DNA from 4 places in the Streptomyces asoensis genome. Region 2 is predicted to be linked to each of the others. Evidence: riboswitches for the same ligand, from Rfam matches in the RefSeq annotation. Region 2 holds a riboswitch; each other region holds the start of a gene.
What was found. A riboswitch is a leader RNA that binds a small molecule or an ion and turns the genes downstream of it on or off. The one in region 2 is predicted to bind S-adenosylmethionine.

Region 1 (3,472 bases), 710 kb from region 2:
TCCCACGGACGCGGCCGCACCCGGCACGCGCGCACGAGTTCCGCACCTCCCTCATCGACGTCGCATCCGCCGCGCGCACGTCCTTCGTGCGTCCCGCCCCCGGGGAGAGTCATGTCCGTCACACCACTGGCCGCCCACCTGTCCACCCGACCCACCGCCGCCTTCCGGGGCCGGATCGGCCGGGACGCGCGCAGCGGCCACTACGCGGTGCCGCGCCGCTACCGCCTCCATCTGGCGGCGGCCGACCCCGACTGTCTGCGCATCGCCGTCACCCACAGCCTCCTCGGCCTGGACAAGGCCTGCCCGGTCACCTTCCTGCCCGCCGTCCCGGACTGCCCCGACGGAGGTCACTCCGCGCTGCGTCCGCTGTACGACGCCAGTGCGCACCGGTACACCGGACCCGCCCTCGCGCCGGTGCTCAGCGACGACTGGTCGGGGCGCATCGTCAGCAGCCACGGCCCCGACATCGCCCGCGACCTCGCCCGGCACTTCGGCGGCGGCCGGCCCACCCTGTACCCGTGCGGCGCGCAGTCGCAGATCGAGGCCGTCGAGCGGATGTGCGCCCTGGGCATCGAGGAGGCCGCCCAGCGCGCCGGAGCGGCCGACACCGAGGAGGCGGAGCGCACCGCCGCCCTCGACACGCTGGTCACCACGCTCGGGGTGCTGGAGCGGGGGCTCGGTGCCCACGAGCACCTGATCAGCGATCAGATCACGGCAGCCGACGTCGAGTTGTGGGTCGCCCTGGTCCAGCTCGACACCGTGCACCGCCACCACCTCGACGCGGCCGCCGTGCACCGCATCGCCGACCATCCCGCGCTGTGGGCCTACGCCCGCCGGCTGGCCGCTCACCCGGCCTTCGGCGCCCACCTCGACCTGGATGCCATCGCCCGCCGTCACCACGCCCGTTGCCAGGGCCTGGAGGCCGCCGGCGCCGCCGTCCAGATCCTGGACTGGGAGACCCACGCGGCGGACGGTTCGGCGGTCCGACCGCAGGTCAACCGGCCCTGACCCGGTCCATCCACCGGACCGCCGTTGACATTCGTTCGGGCAACTGTCTTACTTACGGCCCAGAACGGTCATGAGCGTCAGCGACAAGCCCTGGCTAGCTGACCGGCAACCCTCGCTCCGCGGTGGGGTGCCCCAGGTGACGACCGGACCGACGTTTCGGTAATGACGTATCGGTAAGCGCGAGGGCCCTCCAGGGGCCGGAACAGTGATGGTGACGGACATGTACGCAGCTCATCGGACGGCGCCCCGTCGCCCCCGGGGCTGCGTACGGCCGTACCTCGACATCCTCGTCGCCAACCGCGCCGTCGACCTCCTGCGCGTGAACAGCGCACTGTGTACCGCACCGGGCCGTGCCCGCTGTCGGGGCTGAACGAACCCCTCACACCGCAGCCCCGCCTCCGCGTTCCTGACGAACACCGCCCGAGCGGTGTGCCGTTGTCCGCCCCACCCCGGTCTCCTGTACGCATCCGTGCGCCATGCCCTGTTCGCGCCCGCGGAGCGGTCCCCGCCGCCCCGCCGAAGCGCGTCCGGCCACGCACGTCCGCCGTGACCCGGGGTGTCCGACTCCCGCCGGAGCCCCTCATGAGTGAACCCCCAGGCGCCGTGACCCTCGCCGAGGCCGCACCCGCCATCGACGTCCCGTCAGAGAAGCTCACCGCCCAGCGCGTCCAGCCGCTGCGCAAGCCCGGACGATGGATCGCCACCGCCGTGGCCCTGGTCCTGGTGGCGCAGTTCACGCACGGACTGATCTCCAACCCCTTCTACCAGTGGGACCGCTTCGGCTACTGGTTCCTGCGGCCGGTCATCCTCGACGGACTGCTGATCACCCTGGAAGTGGCCGCCTGGAGTGCGGTGCTGGGCCTCCTCGGCGGCATCCTGCTCGCCCTCGCCCGGCTCTCGAAGAGCCCGGTGCTGCGCGCGGTCAGCTGGACCTACGTGTGGGCGCTGCGCTCCATCCCGCTGATCGTGGTGCTGCTCTTCCTCTACAACTTCAGCGCCCTGTACCAGACCCTGAGCGTGGGGGTTCCGTTCGGCCCGGCGTTCTTCCGCTTCGACGAGTCCCGGCTGGCCACCGACATGGTGATCGCCGTCGTCGGTCTCAGCCTCAACGAGGCGGCCTACGCCGCCGAGGTGGTCCGCGGCGGCATCCTCTCCGTCGACCAGGGCCAGCACGAGGCGGCCGCCGCGCTCGGCCTGCCCAAGCGCTACCAGTTCTGGAAGATCGTCTTCCCGCAGGCCCTGCGGTCGATCACGCCGAACTACGTCAACCAGCTGATCGGCCTGGTCAAGTCCACCTCGCTGGTCTTCTACGTCTCGTTGCTCGACCTGTTCGGCACCGCGCAGACCATGGGCGCCACCTACCCCGGCGACATCGTGCCGCTGCTGCTGGTCGTCACCGTCTGGTACCTGATCCTGACCAGCGTCGTCTCCGTCGTCCAGTTCTACGTCGAGCGGTACTACGCCCGGGGCGCCACGCGTTCCCTGCCGCCGACGCCGCTCCAGAAACTGCGGACCGGTCTCACCGACCTGCGGGCCCGCATCCGCCGGGAGGCCGCCGTATGACCACCGAGACCGTGCAGAGCGCCGACACCGCCGGGATCGTGCCCGCCGCCGTCGAGGTGCACGACGTGCACAAGTGGTACGGCGCCCACCGGGTCCTGGACGGTGTGAGCCTGACCGTGCGGCCCGGCGAGGTCACCGTGATCCTCGGCCCGTCCGGCTCCGGCAAGTCCACCCTGCTGCGGGTCATCAACCACCTCGAGAAGCCCGAGATCGGCTATGTCAGCGTCAACGGCGAGCTGATCGGCGTCCGCCGGCACGGCGACCGGCTGCGCGAGCTGAGTGAACGGGCCATCCTGACCCAGCGCGGCCGGATCGGCTTCGTCTTCCAGAACTTCAACCTCTTCCCGCACCTGACCGTGCTGGACAACGTCGCCGCCGCGCCCACCGCCACCGGGCGACTCGCCAAGCCCGCCGCCCTGGAACTGGCCCGCGAACTCCTGGACCGGGTGGGCCTCGCCGACAAGGCCGGCGCCTATCCCCGGCAGCTGTCCGGCGGCCAGCAGCAGCGCGTCGCCATCGCCCGCGCCCTCGCGCTGCGCCCCGGCGTCATCCTCTTCGACGAGCCCACCTCCGCCCTCGACCCCGAGCTCGTGGGCGAGGTCCTCGCCGTCATCAAGGACCTGGCGACCAGCGGCACCACGCTCGTCATCGTCACCCACGAGGTCGGCTTCGCCCGCGAGGTCGCCGACCGGGTCGTCTTCATCGACGACGGGAAGATCGTCGAGCAGGGCCCGCCCGGCGAGGTCCTAGACGCACCGCAGCACGAGCGGACGCGGGACTTCCTCAGCAAGGTGCTCTGACACCGAAGCACCCCACGACTTCCCCCCACGCCACCATCCTCTCGCCCGGTCACACAGTCACAAAGGACGGCCATGTCTGCCCACTTCACCCGACGCAGCCT
Region 2 (3,472 bases):
AGCATCTCGTACACCGTGCAGCCCAGCGCGTACACATCCGTGCGCCCGTCGTCCGCGCCGCGGGTGAAGCGCTCCGGCGCCATGTAGGAGAGGGTGCCGACGGGCGAGTCGGTGGTCACGGTGAGCCGGCCGCCGGTCGTCGCGTCGAGGAACTTGGCGATGCCGAAGTCGAGCACCTTCACCATGCCCTCGTCCGTGAGCATCACGTTCGCCGGTTTGATGTCGCGGTGCACGATGCCGGCCCGGTGCGCGGTCGCCAGGGCCCGGCAGACCTGTGCCGCGAGCACCGCGACCCGCTCCGGCGCCGGCGGCCCCTCGGCCAGCAGCTCGCGCAGGGTCCGCCCCGAGAGCAACGGCATGACCAGGTAGGGGACTTCACCTTCCGCGCCGTGGTCGAAGACCGGCACGATGTACGAGCTGTCGAGGGCGGCGGCGGCCCGCGCCTCCCGCCCGAACATGGCGAGCAGCCGTTCCCGCTCGGCACCGACCGTGCCCGGTGGCAGGCTCAGCAGCTTGACGGCCACCGTGCGTTCGAGCCGCGCGTCCCTGGCCCGCCACACCACACCCATACCGCCCGCACCGATCCGCTCGGTGAGCGTGTACCGGCCGTCCAGGACCGTGTCGCGCATCCTCGCCCCCACTCGCTCAAGGATTGGGCGGTCTCAATGTACCTATGCACAAGGCGAGTTGAGGGGTTCCGGGACGAGGTGCGAGCGAGGTGTGAGCGGTGCGTCCGGACCGGCCGACACGGAGACGTGAACCCGGATGTCTCCGTGAGGGCACTGTTCGAACCCACCGAAAATGTGAACGGGTGTACGTACCAGGGTCGTTGGGACGTAAGTTGTGGCTCGAACTGCCCACGCCTCGGCCGAAAGACGGACGCCCCTCATGACCGACCATGTGACCACGCCCGGATCAGCGGCACATCAGAAGATCGACACCTCGGTGCCGCACTCGGCCCGCATCTGGAACTACTGGCTCGGCGGGAAGGACAACTACCCCGTGGACGAGCAGGCCGGTGACGCCTACACCGCCGTGTTCCCCGGCATCGTCACCATCGCCCGCAGCAGCCGCGCGTTCCTGCGCCGCAACATCACGTACCTGGTCTCCGAGGCGGGCATACGACAGTTCCTGGACGTCGGAACGGGCCTGCCGACCGCCGACAACACCCACGAGGTCGCCCAGCGTCTCGCCCCCGAGACCCGGATCGTCTACGTCGACAACGATCCCCTGGTCCTCGCCCACGCCCGCGCCCTGCTCTACTCCACCGCGGAGGGCGCGACCTCCTATGTCGACGCCAATGTGCTGGACCCGGAGCGCATCCTGGCGCGCGCCGCCGAGACGCTGGACTTCAGCCGTCCCACCGCGCTCATCCTCAGCAACATCCTGGGCCACGTCGCCGACCACGACCAGGCCCGCTCCATCGTCACCAACCTGATGGCGGCACTGCCGTCCGGCAGCTACCTCTCCATCAACGACGGTTCGCGGGGCATCGACCCGGTCTTCGAAGAGGCCCAGGACGCCTACAACGAAAGCGGCGCCGTCCCGTACAACCTGCGATCCGTCGACGAGATCACGGCGTACTTCGACGGCCTGGAGCTCCTGGAGCCCGGAGTCGTCTCGGTCCCCCTCTGGCGCCCGGAGGCCACCTCCCCCGCGCCGGACGTCATCGGCGAACACGGCGGCCTCGCCCGCAAGCTGTAGCCGCCCACGCCACCACCCACGCCGCCACCCTCCTCACCGGACGGGCGGCCGGCCGGCGCTGATACCGCTCCGCCGCACCCGCCGTCACGGCCGGTGCGGCGGAGCTGTTCAACTCTCCTACCGATATTGACGGATAATGTCAGTACTCCGTAAGATCGACCCCGGCATTGAGTGTCAGCATCAAGCCCTGGCTAGCTGACCGGCAACCCTCCTCCGCGGTGGGGTGCTCCAGGTGAAAGCCCGGCAGGGTCACCGACTCTGCAAGCGCGTGGCCCCGGTTCGGGGGCCTGAGATGTGGAGGACCAGCGTGCGGCTCAGCGGCAACCTGAGTGCCTCGATCGCGACCGCGGCGCTGTTCTCCGGATTCTCGCGCCGACGCCACATCGACCTGCGGCGTTCCGCCAGCTGTCTGTGTCAGGGCTGATCACGCCCCACCTCGCAGGCTGACCCTCGCCCACAGCACGGTCATGCCGTCAGCGACTTCGCCATCGACACAGTCGTCGACATCCCCTCCCCCTGAACAGTCCCCCGCACAGTTCTGAGCAGTGTCGGCCCGTGCGAGGCCGGCACCCTCCGCGCACAGCCATGGCCGCGTTCCGCTCCGGCATGTGCGCGGTGACCTTGGAGTAGGAGAACCATCCCGTGACAGCGCATCCGGATTCCCGTACCCCCCGGTGGGCGGCGCTCGCCGCCCTCGTGACCGGCAGCCTTCTGCTCAGCGCCTGCTCGTCGAGCGACACCGGCACCTCGAGCGGCGAGGGCGGCAGCCCGAAGTCGGGTGGCACCCTGACCTTCGCGGTGGGTTCCGACGCCGGCTGCGTGGATCCGCAGCAGGTGGGCAGCAACGACACCATCTACTCACTGCGTCAGGTCGTGGACTCCCTGACCGACCAGGACCCCAAGACCGGCAAGATCGTGCCATGGCTCGCGAAGAGCTGGGACATCAGCCCGGACACCACGACGTTCACGTTCCACCTGAGATCAGGTGTGACCTTCAGCGACGGGACACCGCTGACCGCGCAGGTGGTCAAGGACAACTTCGACGCGGTGCCGAAGCTCGGCGCCCTCGGCACACTCGCCCAGGGGTACCTGAGCGGCGTGGAGAGCACCACCGCCGTGGACCCGCTCACGGTGCGGGTGAAGTTCAAGCAGCCCAACGCGCAGTTCCTCCAGGCCACGGCCACGCACTCGCTGGGGATCGAGTCGTCGGCGAGCGCGCGCAGGAGCCCGCAGGAGAAGTGCAGCAAGGGAGTGGTCGGATCCGGGCCGTTCGTGCTGAACGGCTATGTGCAGAACCAGTCGATCACCCTGGCCAAGCGCGCCAAGTACGCCTGGGGTTCCTCGCTGTGGACCAAGCAGGGCGAGGCGTACCTGGACAAGCTGGTGTTCAAGGTGGTGCCCGAGGCCGGCGTGCGCACCGGCAGCCTCCAGTCCGGCCAGGTGGACGCGATCGGCAGCGTCGGCCGGGCCAACGAGGCGGCGCTCAAGGGCGGCGCGGTGAACCTCCGGCAACGGGCCAACCCGGGCGTGGTGTTCAACCTGGGGCTCAACAACTCCCGGCCGCTCTTCAAGGACGCGAAGATACGCCAGGCGATCCTGTTCGCCATCGACCGGCAGCAGATCGTCGACGCCGTGTTCCCGACCGGCACCGAGCCGGCGACCAGCATCCTGGCGCACACCACACCGGACTACGCCGATCTCGGTTCGGACCTGGCCTTCGACGCCGCCAAGGCGAAGTCCCTGCTGGACTCGGCCGGTTGGAAGGCGG
Region 3 (3,472 bases), 4.7 Mb from region 2:
GCCGCCGGCGACGGCCGGGATGATCGAGACGCCGGCGCCGTCCGGGGTCGCCGTCTCCAGACCCTGCTCGAAGCGGACGTCGTCGTCGTTCACGTACACGTTGACGAACCGGCGCAGCTTGCCCTGGTCGTCCAGGACCCGGGCGGCGATGCCCGTGTGGTTCTTCTCCAGGTCGGCGATGACCTCACCGAGGGTCGCCCCCTCGGCCTTCACCTCGGCCTGGCCGCCGGTGTAGGTGCGCAGGATGGTGGGGATACGGACGTTGACGCTCATGACGCGAGGCCAGCCTCTCGGAAGGAGTCGAGGTTCGGGCGGATGGTCGCGGTCAGCCCGGTGCCGGCCACCGCGTCCAGGGTCTTCAGTCCGTCGCCCGTGTTGAGGACGACGGTCGTCTTGGTCGGGTCGAGCAGACCGTTCTCGATCAGCTTGCGCGTCACACCCACCGTCACACCACCGGCGGTCTCCGCGAAGATGCCCTCGGTCCGCGCCAGCAGCTTGATCGCGTCGACGACCTGCTCGTCGTTCACGTCCTCCACCGCGCCGCCGGTGCGCCGCGCGATGTCGAGGACGTACGGACCGTCCGCCGGGTTGCCGATGGCCAGCGACTTGGCGATGGTGTTCGGCTTCTGGGGGCGGACCACGTCGTGCCCGGCCTTGTAGGCCACGGACACCGGGGAGCAGCCCTCGGCCTGCGCGCCGAAGATCTTGTACGGCTTGTCCTCGACCAGCCCGAGCTTGATCAGCTCCTGGAGACCCTTGTCGATCTTCGTCAGCTGGGAGCCGGAGGCGATCGGCACGACCAGCTGGTCCGGCAGCCGCCAGCCGAGCTGCTCGCAGATCTCGTACGCCAGCGTCTTGGAGCCCTCGGCGTAGTACGGCCGCAGGTTGACGTTGACGAAGCCCCAGCCCTCGCCCGCCGAGTCGCCGATGAGCTCGGAGCAGAAGCGGTTGACGTCGTCGTAGTTGCCCTCGATACCGACGAGCTCGCCGCCGTAGATCGCGGCCATGACGACCTTGCCCTGCTCCAGGTCGTGCGGGATGAACACGCAGGACCGGAAGCCCGCCCGGGCGGCGGCGGCGCCGACGGCACCGGCCAGGTTGCCCGTGGAGGAGCAGGAGAGAGTGGTGAAGCCGAACGCGCGGGCGGCCTCGATGGCCTGGGCGACGACCCGGTCCTTGAAGGAGTGCGTCGGGTTGCCGGAGTCGTCCTTGACGAAGAGCTTGCCGGCGTCGACGCCCAGTTCACGGGCGAGGTTGTCGGCCTGGACGAGCTTGGTCCAACCGGGGTTGATGTTGGGCTTGTCGGCCACGTCCGCGGGGACGGGCAGCAGCGGCGCGTAGCGCCAGATGTTCGCGGGGCCCGCCTCGATGCGCTTGCGGAGCTCCTCGGTGTCGTAGGAGGAGAAGTCGTAGGCGATCTCGAGCGGGCCGAAACACTCCTCGCAGGCGAAGACCGGGCCGAGGGGCACACGGTGGCCGCACTCGCGGCAGGTCAACGCCGCGGCCGGACCGAGATCGACAGCAGAGGACGTCGTAGAGTCGGTGGTGCTTGCATCAGTGGTGCTTGCAACAGTCTGCGCAGCCATGTGAGGCGAGGCCCTTTCTCCTCATCTTCCTCACGACGCATCTCGCCGTGAGACGGATTTGGCACCTTCCCGAGCCGGGAGCCTCGCGGAGCGATCACCACATGGATCAGTGATCGTTACGAGACCGGCTGGAGGGTTGCCGGGGCTTCATCGGGCCGTATCCCTCTGCCCCTCTGGATGAGCGGTATGAAGTTGTGAACGGGGGGAGACCTCGGACATGCGATGGTCATCCGCGTTGTTCAAGACTGTAACCGAAGGCCAGGACAGTTGAGATAGTCGTCCGAACCGCGAGATGGATCACACGGTCACCTCCTGTGCACCCGGTGTGATCACGACAGTGAGGAGCCGCAGACTGTGCTTCAAGAAACTGAGCGCTGGCTGGCCACCCGCTCCTGGTCCGCGACCGATCGTCCGCTCCACCGGATCCTGGCCGCGAAGCGCGCCACGAACCAGTCGGTGTCCGTCGTCCTGCCCGCGCTGAACGAGGAGGAGACGGTCGGTGACATCGTCGCGATCATCCGTCACGACCTCATGCACCAGGTCCCGCTCGTCGACGAGATCGTGGTCGTCGACTCGGGATCGACCGACCGCACGTCCGAGGTGGCCGCGGCGGCCGGCGCGCGGGTCGTCCACCGGGACGACATCCTGCCGCGGATACCGGCCGTGCCCGGCAAGGGCGAGGTCCTGTGGCGCTCCCTGCTGGTCACCACCGGGGACATCGTCTGTTTCATCGACGCCGATCTGAGGGAGTTCTCCTCCGACTTCGTCTCGGGGATCGTCGGCCCACTGCTCACCGACCCCGGGGTGGATCTGGTCAAGGGCATGTACGACCGTCCGCTGGGCGGCGCGGCCGGCCAGGGCGGAAGGGTCACCGAGCTCATGGCCCGTCCGCTGCTCAACATGCACTGGCCGCAGCTGGCCGGGTTCGTGCAACCGCTCGGCGGCGAGTACGCGGCCCGACGCAGTCTGCTGGAGCAGCTGCCGTTCCCCGTCGGCTACGGCGTGGAGCTGGGCATGCTGGTCGACGCCCTGCACCTGGTGGGCCTGGACGCCCTCGCCCAGGTCGACATCGGCGTGCGCAAGCACCGTCATCAGGACGGGCAGGCGCTGGGCCGGATGGCGGCGGCCATCTACCGCACCGCCCAGCTCCGGCTGGCCCGCGGGCACCTGATCCGCCCGTCCCTCACCCAGTTCGAACGGAGCACGGACGGCTTCGAGCCGCGCACCTACTCCGTGGACACCGAGGAACGGCCGCCCATGGCGGAGATCGCGGAGTACGCGACCCGCAAGGTCGCGTGACCGTCGGACGGGCCGTATACGGCATGTCGCCGACAGCGGCGACACGGCCGGATACGGCCCGTCCACACAGCGCGACCGTACGTTTGAGCGTTTCCCGACCGGGCTAGGTTGAGGCGTATGGCTTCCACGCACGACACTCCCGCTCGGGCCGCCGAGGTGCTGGTCGCGTCCAACCGCGGCCCGGTCTCCTACGAGGTGCGCGAGGACGGCACGCTGCACGCGAAACGCGGCGGCGGCGGGCTGGTCTCCGGCCTGTCGGCCATCGGGCCCGACACGGGTGCCCTCTGGGTGTGCTCGGCGCTCTCCGACGGCGACCGGGAGGCGGTCCGGCGCGGGGTCGGCGAGGAGGGCGTGCGCATGCTGGCCGTCCCGGCCGACGTGCACGAGGACGCCTACAACGGCATCGCCAACTCCGTGCTGTGGTTCGTCCACCACCTGCTCTACCAGACGCCGCTGGAGCCCACCTTCGACGCGGAGTTCCGCCGTCAGTGGGCGTCGTACGAGACCTACAACCGGGCGTTCGCGGAGGCGCTGGCCCAGGAGGCGGCGGACGGCGCGGCCGTCCTCGTGCAGGACTACCACCTGTG
Region 4 (3,472 bases), 6.4 Mb from region 2:
GCGTTCACGAAGCGCTCCACGTGCTCGTCCGGGGTTCCCGCGCCGAAGCTGACCCGGATGGCGTTGAGGGACTTCTCGCCGGGAGCCGCCTCGGGGGCGCCGCACTCGCCCTGGGTCTGGGGGTCGCTGCCCAGCAGCGTGCGGACCAGGGGGTGGGCGCAGAAGAGGCCGTCGCGGACCCCGATGCCGTACTCGGCGGAGAGGGCGGCGGCGAAGTGGGAGCTGTTCCAGCCCTCGACGACGAAGGAGATCACGCCGACCCGCGGGGCGTCGTCGCCGAACAGGGACAGCACCCTCACCTGCGGGACCTCGGCCAGACCGGCCCGCACCTTCGCGATCAGGTACTCCTCCCGGGCGACCAGGCTGTCGAAGCCCGCCTCGGTGAGGGCCTTGCACGCCGAGGCGATGGAGTAGGCGCCGATCACGTTCGGGGAGCCGGCCTCGTGGCGGGCGGCGCTCTCGTGCCACTCCACGTCCACTCCCCCGTCCTCGCGCCGCGTGACCTTGCGGCTGGCGCCGCCGCCCGCGAGGTACGGGTCGGCCTCCACCAGCCAGTCGGCGCGGCCGGCCAGCACCCCGGAGCCGAAGGGCGCGTACAGCTTGTGACCGGAGAAGGCGACCCAGTCGACGTCGAGCTCCTGCACGGAGACCGGGTGGTGCGGGGCCAGCTGGGCCGCGTCCAGGACGATCCGGGCCCCGTGCGCGTGTGCGGCGGCCGCCAGCTCGCGTACCGGCCACAGCTCGCCGGTGACGTTCGAGGCACCGGTGACACAGACCAGGGCCGGGCCGTAGGGGTCACGGTCGGCGAGGGCCCGCTCCAGCGCCTCGACGGCCTGGCGCGGGGTGCGCGGGGCGTTGAGGTAGGTGACCCGGGCGTCCTGCCAGGGCAGCAGCGAGGCGTGGTGCTCGGTCTCGAAGACGAAGACCTGGCAGCCGGCGGGCAGGGCCCGCGCCAGCAGGTTGAGGGAGTCCGTCGTCGAGCGGGTGAAGACCAGCTGGTCGTCGGGGCGGCAGTCCAGGAACTCGGCCACCGTCCTGCGGGCGTTCTCGAAGAGGTCCGTGGACAGCTGCGAGAGGTAGCCGGCGCCCCGGTGGACGCTGCCGTAGTACGGGGCGTAGGCCGCCACGTCGTCCCAGACGCGCTGGAGGGCGGGGGCGCTGGCCGCGTAGTCGAGCGCCGCGTAGCTGACCTCGCCGCCCGTCACGAGCGGGACCGTGACATCCCGGCCGAGAACGGGCAGCGGTGCACAAACGGTACGGGCGGTGGCAGCGGTGGAGACAGACATGGCGAACTCCCGTGAGAGGCAAGGGGGAACCACCGTGCGAGCGGGCATGGCTCGAGCACGGGGGAAGGTGAAAGGGGTATGCGGAGGCGGGGCTCTACGCCCTATCGCATTCGCTTGCTCACGGAAGGCTCCCTCGAACGACCAGGACCCCTGGCGGTACTCACTCAGAAGAGTGCGAGGGGTCCGCGCTTGCCGTAGACCTCGCTGCCTACGGCCTGGTCTTCACCCGGGGCACCCCGCCACGGACGGAGGGTTGCCGGACAGTCGGCCGGGGCCTCATGACTGTCACTCATGACCTGACACAGGAACGTACGTGAAGTGATCGCCGTCCCGCAACCCGTGTCCGGATCGCGGGACGGCCATCAGCGGTGAGGCGTCACGCGTTGGTGGCGGCGACCCAGCGGTCCAGCGCCCGCTTGGCCGCACCCGAGTCGATCGACTCGGCCGCCTTGTCCATGCCGACGCGCAGTTGCTCGGCAAGGGTGCCGGAGCCCGGCTCCAGGGCCACCAGGGCTGCCGCCGAGTTCAGCAGCACGGCGTCCCGCACCGGGCCGGACTCGCCCTCCAGGAGACGGCGGGCGACCTCCGCGTTGTACGACGGGTCGCCGCCCCGCAGGGCCTCGACCGGGACCAGCTCGAGCCCGACGTCACGCGGGTCGAAGGTCTCCTCGGTGACCTTGCCGTCACGGACGACCCACACATGGGACGTGGCCGTCGTGGTCAGCTCGTCGAGACCGTCGTCGCCCCGGAAGACCAGGGACGAGTTGCCGCGCTCGGCGAAGACGCCGGCGACGACCGGCGCCATCCGCGGGTCCGCGACCCCGACCGCCTGGGCCCGTACCTTGGCGGGGTTGGTCAGCGGGCCGAGCACGTTGAACACCGTGCGGATGCCCAACTGGCCGCGCGCGGCGCCCACATGACGCAGCGCCGGGTGGAACTTGATCGCGAAGCAGAAGGTGATCCCGGCCTCCTGGGCCACCTCGGCAACGCGCCGCGGGGTCAGCTCCAGATTGACGCCGAGCTTCTCCAGGACGTCCGAGGCGCCGGACGCGGAGGACGCGGCCCGGTTGCCGTGCTTGACGACCGTGGCACCCGTGCCGGCCACGACGATCGCGGACATCGTGGAGATGTTGACCGTCTTCGCGCCGTCGCCGCCCGTGCCGACGATGTCGACGGTCGGGCCGGGCACCTCGATCAGGTTGGCGTGCTCGTACATCGCCCGGACGAGCCCGTTGATCTCCGCGACGGTCTCGCCCTTGGCCCGCAGCGCCACCACGAACCCGGCGATCTGCGCGTCGGTGGCCTCGCCGCGCATGATCCGGTCCAGCGCCCAGAACGTGGCGTCGGCGTCCTGGTCGCGACCGTACAGCAGGCCGTTCAGCACCTCGGGCCAGGAACGGCCCGCCGCGGTGTCGCCTCCAGCGGGGGTCACAGCGCTCATAGCCGCTCCTGCGTGTGTCGTCGTGTGCGTCGTGTGTCGTCGTGCGCCTCATGACAAGGTGCACCCCACCCTATCCAGCCCGTGGGCACGGCAAAGGGCCCCGTCCGAAGACCGGACGAGGCCCTTTCCCGTGGCGTGGCGACGCCTCAGCGATCAGTGGTGGCCGTGGCCGCTCGTGATCTCCTTGTACTCCTCCGCGGTGGGCTTCGGAATCTGCTGGTCCTCACCGAAGTACGCCCCGCTGATCTTGGCGCGGAGCTTCTCCTTGCCCTTCACCTTGCGCTCGACGCCGTTCTCGTCGACGGCGGCGCCGATCGCGGCCGGCTCGTACTGCTCGTGCGCCGTGAGGGTGTGCAGCTGCTCCTGGCTGAGCGGCTCGTGGATCTCGATGAACTCACCGTGCGGCAGGCGCTTGATGGTGCCGGTCTCGCGACCGTGCAGCACCTTGTCCCGGTCCCGGCGCTGGAGGCCGAGGCAGATCCGCTTGGTGACGATGTACGCGATGACCGGTCCGGCGATGAAGAAGATCCGGACGAACCAGGTGATCGAGTTGATCGACAGGTGGAGGTGGGTGGCCCACAGGTCGTTGCCACCGCCGACCAGCATGATCATGTACATCGTGACCCAGGCGACGCCCAGCGCGGTGCGCGTCGGGGCGTTGCGCGGCCGGTCCAGGATGTGGTGCTCGCGCTTGTCGCCCGTGACCCACGACTCGATGAAGGGGTAGAGCGCGAGGATCGCGAGC

Region 1: another riboswitch for S-adenosylmethionine. It lies ahead of G9272_RS38660 (amino acid ABC transporter permease); the one in region 2 lies ahead of G9272_RS46300 (putative leader peptide).
Region 3: another riboswitch for S-adenosylmethionine. It lies ahead of thrC (threonine synthase); the one in region 2 lies ahead of G9272_RS46300 (putative leader peptide).
Region 4: another riboswitch for S-adenosylmethionine. It lies ahead of G9272_RS13305 (aminotransferase class V-fold PLP-dependent enzyme); the one in region 2 lies ahead of G9272_RS46300 (putative leader peptide).

What each region holds. Positions count from the first base shown of each region.
Region 1 covers NZ_CP049838.1:8,689,763-8,693,234, forward strand. The annotation lists gene G9272_RS38655 (glutathione S-transferase C-terminal domain-containing protein) at 112-1,008, shown strand; SAM riboswitch class IV at 1,075-1,194, shown strand; gene G9272_RS38660 (amino acid ABC transporter permease) at 1,591-2,571, shown strand; gene G9272_RS38665 (amino acid ABC transporter ATP-binding protein) at 2,568-3,371, shown strand; gene G9272_RS38670 (transporter substrate-binding domain-containing protein) at 3,444-3,472, shown strand, end outside.
Region 2 covers NZ_CP049838.1:9,399,947-9,403,418, reverse strand. The annotation lists gene G9272_RS41650 (protein kinase domain-containing protein) at 1-629, opposite strand, end outside; gene G9272_RS41645 (SAM-dependent methyltransferase) at 889-1,704, shown strand; SAM riboswitch class IV at 1,868-1,977, shown strand; gene G9272_RS46300 (putative leader peptide) at 1,997-2,128, shown strand; gene G9272_RS41640 (ABC transporter substrate-binding protein) at 2,347-3,472, shown strand, end outside.
Region 3 covers NZ_CP049838.1:4,679,776-4,683,247, forward strand. The annotation lists gene G9272_RS20820 (ubiquitin-like small modifier protein 1) at 1-273, opposite strand, end outside; gene thrC (threonine synthase) at 270-1,586, opposite strand; SAM riboswitch class I at 1,605-1,770, opposite strand; gene G9272_RS20830 (glucosyl-3-phosphoglycerate synthase) at 1,941-2,885, shown strand; gene G9272_RS20835 (alpha,alpha-trehalose-phosphate synthase (UDP-forming)) at 3,003-3,472, shown strand, end outside.
Region 4 covers NZ_CP049838.1:2,961,677-2,965,148, forward strand. The annotation lists gene G9272_RS13305 (aminotransferase class V-fold PLP-dependent enzyme) at 1-1,286, opposite strand, end outside; SAM riboswitch class IV at 1,467-1,583, opposite strand; gene trpD (anthranilate phosphoribosyltransferase) at 1,663-2,727, opposite strand; gene qcrB (cytochrome bc1 complex cytochrome b subunit) at 2,881-3,472, opposite strand, start outside.